Regions from separate parts of the Micromonospora parva genome, predicted to be linked through region 2. Evidence: riboswitches for the same ligand, from Rfam matches in the RefSeq annotation. Region 2 holds a riboswitch; the other holds the start of a gene.
The links. A riboswitch is a leader RNA that binds a small molecule or an ion and turns the genes downstream of it on or off. The one in region 2 is predicted to bind S-adenosylmethionine.
Positions count from the first base shown of each region.

Region 1: another riboswitch for S-adenosylmethionine. It lies ahead of thrC (threonine synthase); the one in region 2 lies ahead of AB0C03_RS22290 (ABC transporter substrate-binding protein).

Region 1 covers NZ_JBEZFX010000003.1:328,971-334,219, forward strand. Annotated here, with positions in the region: gene AB0C03_RS10040 (GNAT family N-acetyltransferase) at 1-973, opposite strand, end outside; gene thrC (threonine synthase) at 1,226-2,512, opposite strand; SAM riboswitch class I at 2,523-2,658, opposite strand; gene AB0C03_RS10050 (DMT family transporter) at 2,726-3,688, opposite strand; gene AB0C03_RS10055 (ArsR/SmtB family transcription factor) at 3,780-4,085, shown strand; gene AB0C03_RS10060 (DoxX family protein) at 4,360-4,815, opposite strand.
Region 2 covers NZ_JBEZFX010000008.1:406,332-411,580, forward strand. Annotated here, with positions in the region: gene corA (magnesium/cobalt transporter CorA) at 1-478, opposite strand, end outside; gene AB0C03_RS22285 (hypothetical protein) at 633-2,588, shown strand; SAM riboswitch class IV at 2,675-2,786, shown strand; gene AB0C03_RS22290 (ABC transporter substrate-binding protein) at 3,060-3,926, shown strand; gene AB0C03_RS22295 (amino acid ABC transporter permease) at 3,966-4,736, shown strand; gene AB0C03_RS22300 (amino acid ABC transporter ATP-binding protein) at 4,733-5,249, shown strand, end outside.

The DNA of each region.
Region 1 (5,249 bases), on a different contig from region 2:
CGAGCTGCTCGTTGATCGCCACCATGTAGCTGTTGCTTGTCGCGTTCCAGGTGTCGATCACCTGTATCGCCGGCTGGTGGGTGAGCAGGTGGTGCAGGTTCTCCGCCTTGGCGATGAGGCCGAGCCGGTGCCCACGGTGGGCCGGGTCGACGATGGTGATCTGCTGGAACGCGTGCCAGTCGGCGGAGGCACCCACGTCCAGCAGCGTCCAGGCGACAAGTCGACCGGACGCCTCGTGGCGCATCCCGAGGTGGTAGCGCCGCCGGCCCCGGGCGTCCAGCGCCCGCTCGTTGCCGCGGATGCGCTCGGCGTCCACCCGCTCCGGCTCCCACTGCACGTCGCCCATGGGCGCGTCCATCAGCAGCCGGCCGTCGAGGTAGGCGATGTCGGCGACGTACTCCGGCGGGGTGGCCCCCTGCCAGCAGACCGACTGGTAGCCCTCGGCCCGCGGGCGGGCCTCGGCGAGCGAAGCCCGCAGCGCGACCCGGTCGAGCTTGCTGACGTCGAGCCGTCGGCGCACCTCGGCGAGGGCGGGCTGCGCTCCGGTAGCGGCGGCGAACGCGTCACCGGCCACGCTTCGGGCCGGCCCGCCGGGCAGCGCGGAGACCGCCATCCCCACCACCCGCTTGCGGCCGTGTTCGCGGAGCAGACGCACGCCGTACTCGTGCAGGGCCCGGCCGACTCCACGACGCCGCAGCTGGGGATGCACCAGCAGGTCGGCGGTGGCGTTGTCGGTGTTGTCGAGCTGCGGCAGGTCCAGTTGGAGGTAGCCGGCCGGCACGCCGTCCAGTCGGGCCAGCGCCCAGAGTGACCGGGTGCCGGGCATCGGCGTGTGGAACAGCGCGTCGAAGCGGCGCCGGCAGGAGGGCGGGAAGTCCGGCAGGTCGGCGTGGTTGACCGCTGACCCGATCCGGTACGCCTCGTCGACCGCGGTCCGGTCGGCGCCGTCGAACGACGCGATAGTGATGCTCATTGCGCTGAGGGTGCACCAGGCAAAAGCGATCGGGCCAGCGAATTAATCGCTGGCCCGATCGAACGTGGTCGGGAGGGACACTCGCACAACGCCTCCGGCGTTGGGTCGCAAGAACTTCAAAAGTCTTCGGCGAAATGCCCTCCCGCACGGAGCATCTTGCGCCGTCCGGTTCCTGCCGTCAAGTCCGTAGCGGCGGATTTTCCACACTCACAGCGAAAACCCAGTTACTGGCTGATCCACCTGGCCCGTGGGTCAGCCGAGGAGGCCGGCGTCGCGGGCGGCACGCAGCGAGGGCTTGATGTGGTGGGTCGGGCCAACCTGGCCGGCCACCGCGTCGATGGTCTTCAGACCCTCGCCGGTGTTGAACACGACGGTCTCCGCCGACGGGTCGAGCCGACCGGACTCGACCAGCTTGCGCAGCACGGCCACTGTCACCCCACCCGCGGTCTCGGCGAAGACCCCGGTCGTGCGGGCCAGGTCGCGGATGCCCGCCCGGATCTCGTCGTCGTCGACGTACTCCATCCAGCCGCCGGTGCGGCGGACCGCTTCCAGGGCGTAGAGGCCGGCTGCCGGGTCGCCGATGTTGAGCGACTTGGCGATGCCGGTCGGCTTGACCGGGATGATCGTGTCGGTCCCGCCGTGCAGGGCGGTGGCGATCGGGTTGCAGCCTGCGGACTGCGCACCGAAGACCTTCCAGCCGCCGGCCGGCGCCTCGACCAGGCCGATCTCGACCAGCTCGGAGAACGCCTTGTCAATCTTGGTGAGCAGCTCGCCGCTGGCCATCGGAATGACCACCTGCGCCGGGATCCGCCAGCCCAGCTGCTCGGCCACCTCGTAGCCGAGGGTCTTGGAACCCTCTGCGTAGTACGGCCGGACGTTCACGTTGACGAACGCCGTGTCCTCGAATTCGTCGGTCTCCACCAGCTCGCCGCAGAGCCGGTTGACATCGTCGTACGAACCGTCGATGGCGACCAGTTCGCCACCGTAGACGGCGGTGGTGATGACCTTGCCCTGCTCCAGGTCGCTGGGGATGAAGACCACCGAGGGCACGCCGGCGCGGGCGGCGTGGGCGGCCACCGAGTTGGCCAGGTTGCCGGTCGACGCGCAGGCGAACCGGGTGAAGCCGAGCGCCTTGGCGGCGGTGAGCGCCACCGAGACGACCCGGTCCTTGAACGAGTGGGTGGGGTTGGCGCTGTCGTCCTTGACCCACAGCGGCGCGGTGATGCCCAACTCGGCGGCGAGGTGCGGGGCCGCCACCAACGGGGTCAGCCCCGGGTCGAGGGTGACCCGGCTGGCCGGGTCCTGACCGGCGGGCAGCAGTGCAGCGTACCGCCAGATGTTGTCCGGGCCGGCTTCGATCTGTTCACGGGTGACGGTGGCCAGCGCGGAGGTGTCGTAGTCGACCTCCAGCGGGCCGAAACACTCGTAACAGGCGTGCTGGGCGGCGAGCGGGTAGCGGGCCGAACAGGCGCGGCAGACCAGGGCGCGGGCCGGGCTGGCAGAGGTGTCGATGCCGGAGCTGACGAGCGTCGACGTCATGTCGAGAGTCCTCTCATCTTTCCCCGCATCGCACCGTGCGGCGGGGACGGAATTGGCACCTGCCCCGCGGGTCGCTCAGCGGTGAGCGCGCGGGGTGGTTGCCGGGGCGTCGTCGGGCCGTATCCCTCAGCCCCTCTGGATGAGGTATTCAGTTGTGCCGCCGAGTCTAGGCAAAGCTGGCCGTGGCCTCCAGGGCGAATCCCAGGGAGTGGGTCAGCGGGCGTTCACGGCCACCGGGTCGGTCACCGCGATCGGGTCCGTCACCGCACCCGACTGGGGCAGCGGCGTGGTCCGGGGGCGGGCGGCGAGATTCGCGGCGATCAGGGCGGCGATCGTGATGGCGGCCCCGACCAGTTCGACGGGTTCCGGGCGGTAGCCACGGGCGATCTGCACCGCGAAGGTGGTCACCGGAACCAGGTTCATGAACAGCGCGGCGTTGGCGGCACCGAGTCGCTGCACGCCGGTGTTCCAGGCCAGGACCGCGATGACGGCACCCACCACGACGGCGTACGCCAGCTGCGGGGTGACCGCCACGAGGTCGGCGGCGCCTGGCGCGTGCTGCCAGCCGACGGCGTCGGCGCCGATGCTCAGGACGAGCATGGCGGCCGTGCCGGCGAGCGCGGTCAGTGTGGTGAAGCGCAGCGGCGTCCACTCGCCGAACCGGCTGGCGCCGTGGGTGTAGATGGCCCAGCCCAGCACCGCGCCGATCATCATCAGCCCGCCGAGGCCGAACTGGCCGAGCCCGGCCAGGCTGCCGCGCGTGATCACCAGGCCGACTCCGACGAGCGCCACCAGGGAGAGGGCCAGCAGGAGCGGCTTCGGGCGTACGCCGTCGCGAGCCCAGCGGACGAGCTGGGTGATCACCGGGGTGGTGGCCACGAAGAGGGAGACCTGCTGCGGGGCGGCGTGTTCGAGCGCCAGGTTCGTGAGCAGGTTGAACCCCGCGAAGCCGACCACGCCGAGCACCACCACCTCCAGCGCCCTTCCACCGTGCCGCAGCGCGCCGGCCCCCTCGCGGAGCAGCAGGATGGCGACCAGGACGACGGCGGCCAGCAGGTAGCGCGCGGTGGTCAAATTGAGCGGGTCGACCCGGTCGAGCGCGCTGGCCAGGATCGGGAACATCACGCCCCAGCCGAGCACGGCGACCAGTGGGTAAGCGGTGGCGCGGGATCGCATCGGCAACTCCAATGTTCGAGTATCGTCGAACCAACGACACCGACAGTAGGAGCTTGTTCGACAATTGTCGAACAACGGTTACACTGGTCACATGGAGCCGCACGAACCCGACCTGACCGCCGTACCGGTCACCAGCGTGCTGGCCGCGCTCGCCGACGACGTGCGGCTACAGATCGTCCGGGCGCTCGCCGAGGGCGGCGAGTCCCCCTGCGGCAGCTTCGACTTCGGCGTCTCCAAGGCGACCCGCAGCCACCACCTCAAGGTGCTGCGCGAGGCGGGCCTGACCCGAACCCGCGCCGCCGGCACGAGCCGGCTGGTCCGGCTGCGCCGCGACGAGCTGGACAAGCTCTACCCCGGCCTGCTGGACGCGGTCCTCGCCCACCACCGACCGGCCTGACGCTCCCGCCTCGGCCCCTCCCGCACGTGTCGCTGACGGTCACGGCTGCGGAGCGGGTGACACCTACCATTCGCGCACGCTTTGGAGCTGAATCGTTTACGACATCAGCGCCCAGCTGGGAGCCGGCGCGCGGGGCACAGAGCCGGGCCGGCGCGCGGGGCACAGAGCCGGGCCGGCGCGCGGGGCACAGAGCCGGGGCTGCGGACGACCGCCCTTGACCGGCGCGTCGCCGGGGCCGCCTCGTCGAGGCCCCGGCGACGCGGAACGGGTGCGGTCAGACGACGATCGAGCTGCTCTCAGCCATCGGCGTCGCCGGCGCGGACTCAACCTCGCGGCGACGCGCGAGCAGCGTGTCGAGCGCCCAGGAACCCGGACCGAGGGCCGCGATCAGCAGGAACGACCAGCAGAAGAGTGCCGACAGCTCACCACCGTTGTGCAGCGGCAGCAGATGATCCGGCTGGTGCACGACGAAGTAGGCGTACGCCATCGAGCCGGATGCGAGCAGAGCGGCGGGTCGGGTGAAGAGGCCGGCCAGCACCAGCGCGCCGCAGACCAGCTGGATCAACGCGGCCCACCAGCCCGGCCAGGTGCCGGGGGCTATCGCCGCACCGGTCACGGGGTTGCCGCCGAACAACCCGAACACCGAGGTCACACCATGCAACGCGAACAGCAGGCCGATCACGATGCGGAACAGGGACAGGGTCGGCCCGCCGAGCCGAGAAACGTTCATCGGTACCTCCATCGAAGGGATTGGATTCCCTCAATGTGAGGCATGAAAGTATCGAAGGTTATAGATTCCTTGTTAGTGGGAAAGTCCCCGGTTGGAATGTACCGGCGTGCAGGGCCCTCGTCGAGCGCTCGCCGCCTCACGGAGCCGGCCACCCGATCCCCTGAGCTGCGAAAACAATCGATGTCGCGTCGCTCCGACCGCCATGGGCACGCTCCCACAGTGTGGGTACGGCCGGTTACCCCACCTCAGACACCGGCGGACCGGCTGCTCGCGGCGCTGGCCGAGCTGGGCGGACGCCCGAGCGATGCCCTGAACGATTCAGCTCGAAAGGCATACCGGGACGGCACATCAGCCGGCCAGGGACAGCGTCACCGCCCCGGATCCGGGGCAGCTCCAGAGGCCCGGACCAGCAGACGGCAGGTGCACACCAGCGC
Region 2 (5,249 bases):
CCGCGGCCAGGTCCGGTGCCTCACCGTGGCGGACGGTGACCACGAAACCCGGCCCGATGAACAGGTGCAGCTCGGAGAACTCGACCTCCTCCCGCAGGTCGTCGTAGCGGGCGGCGCGCAGCACCACGAACAGGGTGTGGCCGTAGCGCTCCAGCTTGGGCCGCTGGTGGGCGTTGATCGCGTCCTCGACCGCCAGGTCGTGCAGCCGGAACTCGCGGGCCAGTGAGGTGATCTGCTCGATGTCGGGCCGGTACAACCCGATCCAGGCCATCGCGTCGTCCTGCTCCTGCAGGCAGCGGTACGTCTCGGCGAGGCCGGACGGCGAGGCGAACCGGTGCCCCCGGAGGTAGACCGCGCTGTCCACCAGGCCGTGGGAGGCTGCGGGCGACTCCGGGGGCGGCACCACGCCGACCCTCGTCTCGTACTCGTCGAGTTGACGGCCGAAGCCACCACCCGGGCGGAAACGACGGCCGACCATGCCCTGTCCCCTCCCCCGGTGCCGTCCGGTCCGGACCGGGAGGCTGCATCCCCGGTGCCCTGGGCCCGAAACCCGCCGGGGTGTCGGCTGGGTTCCGCGCACCGGCGGACGGCAGCGGCCCCATGGGCGGATACTCACGGTGACCGTGAGCGGGATGACGGGGGACGCGCCGGTGACGTTCGACAGACGCGCCGGCCGGTTGCGGGGGTGGCTGCTCGCCGGCTCGGACCAGGCCGTGCAGCACCCGGGACCGCACGGGCGCCCGCCGGAGCACCGGCACCACCCGTGGTGGAAGGTGATGTGCCTGACCGGTGTGGACTACTTCTCCACGCTGGGTTACCAGCCGGGCATCGCGGCGCTGGCCGCCGGGGCGCTCTCGCCGGTGGCGACGCTGGTGCTGGTGCTGGTGACGCTGCTGGGCGCGTTGCCGGTCTACCGGCGGGTGGCGGTGGAGAGCCCGCACGGTGAGGGTTCCATCGCGATGCTGGTCCGCCTGCTGAGCTACTGGCCGGGCAAGCTGCTGGTGCTGGTGCTGCTCGGTTTCGCGGCCACCGACTTCATCATCACCATCACCCTCTCGGCGGCCGACGCGACGGCGCACATCGACGAGAACCCCTTCTGGCCGAGTGCGCTCAAGGGGCACGAGGTGCTGGTCACACTGCTGCTCGTGTCGCTGCTGGGCGCGGTGTTCCTCAAGGGATTCACCGAGGCGATCGGGATCGCCGTCGTCCTGGTCGCGGTCTACCTGACGCTGAACGCGGTGGTGGTGGCCGACGCGCTGTGGCGGGTGGTGAGGCATCCGAGCGCGGTGGGCGACTGGACCACCGCGCTGACCACCGGGCACGGCGACCCGTGGTTGGTGGTCGGGCTGTCGCTGCTGGTCTTTCCGAAGCTGGCGTTGGGTCTGTCCGGCTTCGAGACCGGGGTGGCGGTGATGCCGAGCGTACGGGGTGACCCGCAGGATTCGGAGGCACGACCGCTGGGCCGGATCCGTGGCGCGCGCCGGCTGCTCACCACCGCAGCGGTGATCATGAGCGTTTTTCTGATCACCAGCAGCGTGACGACAACGGTGCTGATCCCGCCGGACGCCTTCCAGCCGGGCGGGCCGGCGAACGGGCGGGCGCTGGCCTATCTGGCACACGCTCACCTCGGCGAGGTGTTCGGCACCATCTACGACCTGTCCACCATCGGGATCCTCTGGTTCGCCGGGGCGTCGGCGATGGCTGGTCTGCTCAACCTCGTGCCGCGCTACCTGCCCCGCTACGGCATGGCGCCGACCTGGGCGCGAGCCGTCCGGCCGCTGGTGCTGGTCTTCACCTCGGTGGCGTTCCTGATCACGATCGTCTTCGAGGCCAGCGTGGACGCGCAGGGCGGCGCGTACGCCACCGGGGTGCTGGTGTTGATCACCTCGGCCGCGACGGCGGTGACGCTCGCGGCGCTGCGGCAGCGTCAGCGCGGTCGCACCATCGCGTTCGGCGTCATCGCGGTGATCTTCGTCTACACGACGCTGGCGAACGTGGTGGAACGCCCCAGTGGCGTCAAGATCGCCGCTTGTTTCATCGGCGGGATCATCCTGGTGTCGGTGTTGTCCCGGCTGATGCGGGCCTACGAGCTGCGCGTCGATCACGTCGAACTGGATCCGGCCGCGGCCCGGATCATCGACGAACGCGCCGGCCGGCGGATCCGCCTCATCGCGCACGAACCCGACCGGCGCGACGAGGCGGAGTACCGCGCCAAGCTCGCCCAGACCATGGCGGACAACGACTTCCCCGACGACAGCGACGTCATCTTCGTCGAGGTCGAGGTCACCGACCCGTCCGACTTCGAGACCGAGGTGCTGGTCCGCGGCAGCGTCGTCGACGGCCGCTTCCCGGTGCTCAGCCTGGCCAGTTCGTCGGTGCCCACCGCGCTGGCCGCCCTGCTGCTGGAGATCCGCGACCGCAGCCGTCGGCGGCCCCACATCTACTTCGAGTGGTCCGAGGGCGGCCCGGTTCGCAACTTCCTGCGCTACCTGGCGTTCGGGCAGGGCGCGATCGCCTCGGTGACCCGGGAGATCCTGCGCCGCCAGGAACCCGACCCACACCGTCGACCGCACGTGCACGCCGGCTGACCTGGGCGCGGACGGCTCGTCGCGCACGGTGAGCGTGGTCATACCGACTGGACGCGGCACCCGTTGGTGCTGCTAGCCTCGGCGCAGGTCATGAGCGCCAGCGCGAAGCCCCGGCTCGCTGGCCGGCAACCCTCCTCCGCGGTGGGGTGCCCCGGGTGAAGACCAGGCACCGGCACGACGTCGGTGCAAGCGTGGCCTGGCACCCAGGTCAGCACAGACCCGGGAGAACCATGCGCATCCTCAGCACCACCCCACCGACTGACGTCGCGGACCTCCGCACCGGTCGACCCTCGCCCGCACTGACCCGGCGACGGCACGTGGACACGATGCGAATGTGCAGCGCCGCCTGTCGTCGCGGCACCGCGCTCTAGCACCACCCTCCCGAAACCCCTTTCCACCGGTACGCCCATCGGGCGCGCCGTCGGTGGCGCGCACCCACGCCCGCCGAGACACCACCCTTCGGAGACACCAGTGCGATTCCTTCCCGCAGTGACCCGTGCCGCCGCCCTGGGGGCGGCGACGATCCTGGCCGCCACCGCCCTCACCGCCTGCGGCGACGACAGCTCGTCCGACGCCACCACCAACCCGTACGGCCTGGCCCAGCCGGGCGTGCTGCGCGCCGGCACGCTGACCGACGCCCCGCCGAACGTGTACCTCAAGGACGGCAGGTTCACCGGCTTCGACAACGACCTGCTGACCGCCGTGGCCGGCAAGCTCGGCCTCACTGTGGAGTTCGTCGGCACCGACTTCTCCGCGCTGCTCAGCCAGGTCAACAACCGCAAGTTCGACGTTGGCAGCTCCTCGATCACCATCACCGAGGCCCGCAAGAAGACAGTCGACTTCGGCAACGGCTACGACTTCGGCTACTTCGGCCTGGACGTCCCGGCCGGCTCGCCGATCACCAACTTCGACCAGCTCACCGGCAAGCGGGTGGTGGTGGTGCAGGGCACGGTCCAGGACGACTACGCCACCGGCAAGCAGCTGAACCCGGTGCGGGTGCCGGACTACAACGGTGCGATCAACCAGCTCAAGGCGGGCACCGCCGACGCGTGGATCGCCCCGGCGGAGATCGGCGAGAAGTCGGCCGCCGACAGCAACGGCAAGATCACCGTGGCGGCCAAGCAGCTCAGCCCGGCACCGACCGCGTACGCCGTGGCCAAGGGCAACGACAAGCTGCGCGAGGCGCTGAACAAGAGCCTCGACGAGGTCATCGCCGATGGCACCTGGACCCGGTTGCAGGCGCAGTACTACCCGGGCCGGCCGATCCCGGCGGACTTCAAGCCGGGCAGCGGCGCGGTCACTGTGGCGCCGTCGGCGTCCGCGTCGGCGGCGTCCTGAACCGGTGACGAGCGAGCGGGGCGGTAGGAGAGGCGACACATGGATCCGTTGAGCACCCTGTGGGAAACGTTCTTCGACTGGGACTCGATGCGCGAGGCGCTGCCCGAGATGCTGACCGTCGGGTTGCCCAACACGCTGATCCTGGCGGTCTCCGCCGCTCTGCTCGGCTCGGTGCTGGGCCTGCTGCTGGCCGTCGCGGGGATCTCCCGCAGCCGCTGGTTGCGATGGCCGGCGCGGGTCTACACCGACGTGTTCCGGGGGCTGCCGGCCGCCGCGACGATCCTGCTGATCGGCGTCGGGTTGGCCCCGCTGGGCATGCAGGTCTGGGGACCGGACCCCTACCCGTTGGGCATCCTGGCGCTGTCGCTCATCGCTGCCGCGTACATCGGGGAGATCTTCCGCTCGGGCATCCAGTCGGTGGAGGCCGCCCAGTTGGAGGGCGCCCGGGCGCTCGGTTTCTCCTGGGCCGACGCGATGCGGCTGGTGATCGTCCCGCAGGGCATCCGGCGGGTGCTGCCGGCCTGGGTGAACCAGCTCATCGCGCTGATCAAGGACTCCAGCCTGGTCTACTTCCTCGGTCTGGTGGCCAGCCAGCGGGAGCTGTTCCGGATCGGGCAGGACTACGCGGCCACCACCGGTAACGAGTCGGCGCTGCTGCTGGCGGGCCTGTGCTACCTGGCGTTGACCGTTCCGTTGACGCACGTCGTCAACTGGATCGACCGCCGGCTGCGCAACGGTCGGCCGGCCACCGCGCCGACAGACGAGGACGACGACACCGCGCCGTACGCGATGGAAGGGGATCGGCGATGACCGCCGCCAGCACGACCTCGGTCAGCCTCGACGTACGCGACGTGCACCTCGCCTTCGGACCGAACCGGGTGCTGCGTGGCGTCGACCTGTCGGTGCCGCGTGGCGCGACGGCCTGTGTCATCGGCCCGTCCGGGTCGGGCAAGTCCACACTGCTGCGCACCATCAACCGGCTGATCGAACCGGACCGGGGCGACGTGCTGCTGGACGGGCGCAGCGTGCGGGGCGACGACCCGGACGCGCTGCGGCAGCGGGTGGGCATGGTGTTCCAGCAGTTCAACCTCTTCCCGCACATGAGCGTGCTGCGCAACGTCACGCTGGCGCTGCGCCGACTGCGCAAGCTCGGTGAGGACGAGGCGGACGCGCTCGCCCGCGCCCAGTTGGAGCTGGTGGGGCTTGCCGGCAAGGCGAACTCCCGACCGGCGCAACTCTCCGGTGGTCAGCAGCAACGGGTAGCGATCGCCCGTGCGCTGGCGCTGCGGCCCGAGGTGATGCTCTTTGACGAGGCGACCTCGG